DNA from 2 places in the Bacillus sp. MUM 13 genome. Region 2 is predicted to be linked to the other one. Evidence: riboswitches for the same ligand, from Rfam matches in the RefSeq annotation. Region 2 holds a riboswitch; the other holds the start of a gene.
What was found. A riboswitch is a leader RNA that binds a small molecule or an ion and turns the genes downstream of it on or off. The one in region 2 is predicted to bind glycine.
Positions count from the first base shown of each region.

Region 1: it holds a riboswitch for glycine, as region 2 does, so the genes downstream of both, BIV59_RS01260 (amino acid permease) here and gcvT (glycine cleavage system aminomethyltransferase GcvT) in region 2, are expected to answer to the same signal.

Region 1 is NZ_MLYQ01000002.1:56,910-59,117, reverse strand. It holds gene BIV59_RS01260 (amino acid permease) at 1-774, opposite strand, end outside; glycine riboswitch at 960-1,039, opposite strand; gene BIV59_RS01255 (M20 peptidase aminoacylase family protein) at 1,560-2,208, shown strand, end outside.
Region 2 is NZ_MLYQ01000013.1:51,948-54,155, reverse strand. It holds gene gcvPA (aminomethyl-transferring glycine dehydrogenase subunit GcvPA) at 1-334, opposite strand, end outside; gene gcvT (glycine cleavage system aminomethyltransferase GcvT) at 352-1,458, opposite strand; glycine riboswitch at 1,577-1,654, opposite strand; glycine riboswitch at 1,658-1,746, opposite strand; gene BIV59_RS04725 (DEAD/DEAH box helicase) at 2,015-2,208, shown strand, end outside.

The sequences.
Region 1 (2,208 bases), on a different contig from region 2:
CCACGGGTTGATGCATAAAAGAATAATCAATGCTCCTACATAGAAAAAGAGAATTCTCAGCGGAATTTTGTTAATGGCTGAAGGGATATTTTTTTTGGGATCTGCTGTTTCTGCTGCAGAAACACCGATTAATTCGACCCCGACAAATGCAAACACGGCCATCTGAAAGGAAAGCAGGAATCCGGATATCCCATGCGGAAATATTCCTCCGAAATTCCACAGATTTCCCGCGGAAACCGTTCCTGCATCTGTTTTGAATCCAATAAAAAGCAAAACGATCCCGATAATAATTAAAGCAAGAATGGTAATCACCTTGATTAAGGCAAACCAAAACTCCAATTCGCCAAAAAGCTTAACAGTCAGCAGATTAAGCCCCAATAAAACGACTAAACAGACGACAGCAGGAACCCATTGCGGAATATGAAACCAGTATTGTACATACACGCCAACCGCTATCATGTCAGCCATAGCCGTCATGATCCAGCAAAACCAATAGGTCCATCCTGTCACAAACCCAGCCCACGGACCGATATACTCTTCGGCAAAATCCGTAAAGGACTGATATCCGGCATTAGACAGAAGCAGTTCTCCCAGTGCCCTCATAACGAAGAACAATGCAATCCCTACGATGAGATAGGCCAATACAATCGAGGGACCAGCTAATTGTATCGCTTTCCCTGAGCCAAGAAATAAACCGGTCCCTATCGTGCCGCCAATTGCAATCAGCTGTACATGCCTATTTTTCAGATCTCTCTTTAACTCCTGCTGTTCCATCCTGCATTCCCCCGTTTATATTCAGTAAAAAAAGCTGTTTCAAACTTGCCTGACACACTCACTGATAACACCATTCCAACTGCACTGCAAAGACAATAAAAAAAGAGACTGGAGTTCTCCAATCTCATCGCACAGAATAATAAATGTTTTTTTATTATCTTAAAGAAAATAAAAAATTTACGGTTTATTAAACTTCTGTTCTTTTGCCTGAGATAGTGAACCCTTCGGCGCCGCAAACATGTGCGGTCTCTCCAGAAACTGCTCCTGCTGAAGTCTGATCCCCAGCAATCATAGCTTGTTAACTATTTAATTATAATTTCACATTCTATCAATATTTGTCAGACAGAACAAGGATAATTAGCTGGATGTAATAGAAAATGCATGCAAAGAATATCCATCTGTGCAAATTAACCTTCACAGTTTGGAAAAATAACCAGATTTAAGGCTATCTTGTTCTAGGGAAATTATGTAAGGAAGTTCCTCGCGTTTTTCACTGAAGCTAAAATTTTTTCCCAGGCACACCGTCGCTGATATAAAGCCCGCCATACTTTCAATAAATTGTTTTCATTGATTCATATTGAAACAAAGCAGATCATTCACTAATATGTATAATTATAGTATTCTAAAAATTTTTTCTTTTGTGAGGGTCTGTCTAAATTCCTAAAAATCCATACTCGATAACGGGCCTGTATCCTTTTCCCCATTACATTCAATTCTTCTTCATATCGCTCAAAAGACTTAATACATCATTAGTATGACATTAAGTAAAGAAAGGAATGGAACATTTGAATTCAAAATCACAGCCATTAACAGATCTATTTAAAAAGAAAGTCTATGAAACTTTCAGCCATCTTCATAAAAACCCGGAGCTTAGCTGGGAAGAGTGGAAAACTACAGAATATATTGAGTGCATTTTAAAGGATGCAGGCTGCCATAGGGTAACCACATTTGACGACTGTACAGGTGTGATTGGAGACATGGGGAATTTCAGCGGAAACTGTCCAATCATTGCCATCCGGGCAGATATGGATGCCCTATACCAGGAAGTAAACGGTAAAATGCAGGCCAATCACTCCTGCGGGCATGATGCCCATATGACACTGGTATTAGGCGTTTTATGGAGCCTGCAGCATAATGAACATCTGAAGAAACAAATAGGTGTACGTTTTATTTTCCAGCCTGCAGAAGAGGTGGGAGCAGGCGCCCTGAAGCTGGCTGGAAAGGGAGTTGTTGCTGATGCGGATTACTTATATGGAGTCCATCTCCGGCCGATACAGGAGCTTGCAGCAGGCTATGCGGCTCCTGCCATTCTGCACAGTGCGACACGTTCCATCGAGTTTGAAATCCATGGTGAAGATGCCCATGGCGCAAGGCCGCATCTCACACAAAGCGCCATTGAAATTGGCGCCTATATTATGAATGCGATTCACTCTC
Region 2 (2,208 bases):
GCTCTCCCTGTGAGATTTCCGGCTGGTATGGTGTATATGCTGTATAAAACTCTGAACGTGAAATAACATGATCAACGATAATAGGAGCATAATGATCATAAACACCTGCACCAAGAAATGATGCATAGCTTTTTGTGTCGGCATTTTTCGAAGCCATTCTTGTAAGCTCTTTAATGAGAGATGATTCGGCTTTGGCCGGTTTGATGTTATATTCACCCTGGAAACGGACTTTTTCCGGTATGTCGCTGAAAAGCTCATCAACGGCTGAAACACCGATTTCAGCCAGCATTTCTTTTTTGTCTTGCTCTGTCATCGGCAGATAGCGATGCGTCATGTATCATTCATTCCCCTCTATTTTCTCGGTTTTTTATAAAAAGGTGTCGCTATGACTTTAGCTTTTAATCTTTTTGACCTGATTTCGACTTCCACTTCTGTGCCAATTTCAGTGAACTCCCTTTTTAATAGGGCAAGTCCCACATTTTTCTTCAGTGTCGGAGACTGGGTGCCTGTAGTGATCTCACCAATCTGCTCTCCCCCGGAAAATACAGGGTAGCCATGGCGCGGAATCCCTCTGTCTATCATTTCAATTCCAGCGCTTCTTCTTGGGGCTCCTTCTTCTTTTTGCTTCTTTAAAACAGATTTCCCGTAGAAATCTGCCTCTTTATCGGTTTTGACAGCAAAGCCGATTCCCGCTTCAATCGGAGTGATATCAGCTGTAAGCTCCTGTCCATATAGAGCAAGATTGGCTTCAAACCGGAGCGTATCCCGGGCTCCAAGCCCAATAGGAAGGATGCCTTCCTCCTTGCCTGCAGCAAGGATCTCCCGCCAAAGAGCTGGACCGGATGCACTTTCACAGTAAATTTCAAATCCGTCCTCGCCTGTATAGCCCGTTCTTGAAACCAGGGCTGTGATTCCGTTCAAGTCAACATCTTCCTTGAATTTAAAAAACCCTATTTCACTCAAATCAGTATTTTTAGATAATTTTTGAAGCACGGTTTCCGCTGCCGGGCCCTGAAGTGCAAGCTGGGCATAATGGGAAGAAACATTTGTCAATTCAACATTCTCTATTTTGCTTGCCTGAAGCCAATCAAAATCTTTATCGATATTAGCAGCATTGACTACCAGAAGATATTCTTCATCCGATTTTTTATATACGATCAAATCATCAACAGTTCCGCCATTTTCATAGCACATGGCCGTATATTGGGCTCCGCCGGGCTGCAGCTTCAGGATATCATTTGTCAGCATCTTCTGAAGAAATTCAATGCTTCCGGGTCCCTTCACTTCAAATTCACCCATATGAGATACATCGAATAGTCCTGCTTTGGTACGGACGGTTTCATGCTCTTCTTTTATTCCGGAAAACTGGACAGGCAATTCCCACCCGCCAAAATCAATCGTTTTGCCCCCGCTCTCACGGTACACTTCGAATAATGGTGTTCTTTTTAATTCTGTCAAAATGCTGCCTCCTTAAAAATAAGATTAAAAATCTTTCTTTTGCGGCTCATACAACGTTTCAGCTTTCTTAGAAAAAAGGGCATAAAAAAGGACAGAGCTGCCCTCTTTGGGCATAATTCTCTGTCCTGAAACCTGAAAGTTTACCTTTAGTAGGCTTTCCCCTTTGGTGGTCCCGTAACGCGGACTCTCTCCAGAGCTGCGTCCAGCAAGAGTTCTTTTGCCTGAGAGATTCGCTGTTAAGCTTGCTCCTTCGGCGCTGCGCCATGCAGTCTCTCCCCATGCCTTCATCCGCTTATATTTTAAAGACCCATTGTACATACTATGAGAAAACCAGCAATCCAATCATTTAGAAACTGCAGGTATGTTTTCTGCCAGTATGAAAATTTGTAAAACTCAAATTCTATTCCCATCCTACCATTAAGAATGTTTTTTCCGCAATAACTTTTATCTTGAAAACGCAAACAACTTACTAATTTTATTTTTCAACCTTCTAATGTTCGTGTTTAGCTCAATTTTATAGATATCTCATTATTCATTCTGCTTAGGGGGCAAGACCATGAAGATTGAAATAAGCTTCGATCAAGACTGGGGAGAAGAGTTTTTACAAAAGATTGAAAAAGACGGGCCATGGGCGAACTGGGACTTGTATAAACTGGCCGCAGATATCGAAAGGCGGCTCGTTGTCCCGGATTTTGAAGGTCTGCAGGCGCCAAAGCATCTGCCGCAATTAGTCCCGCTTCCCCATCAGCT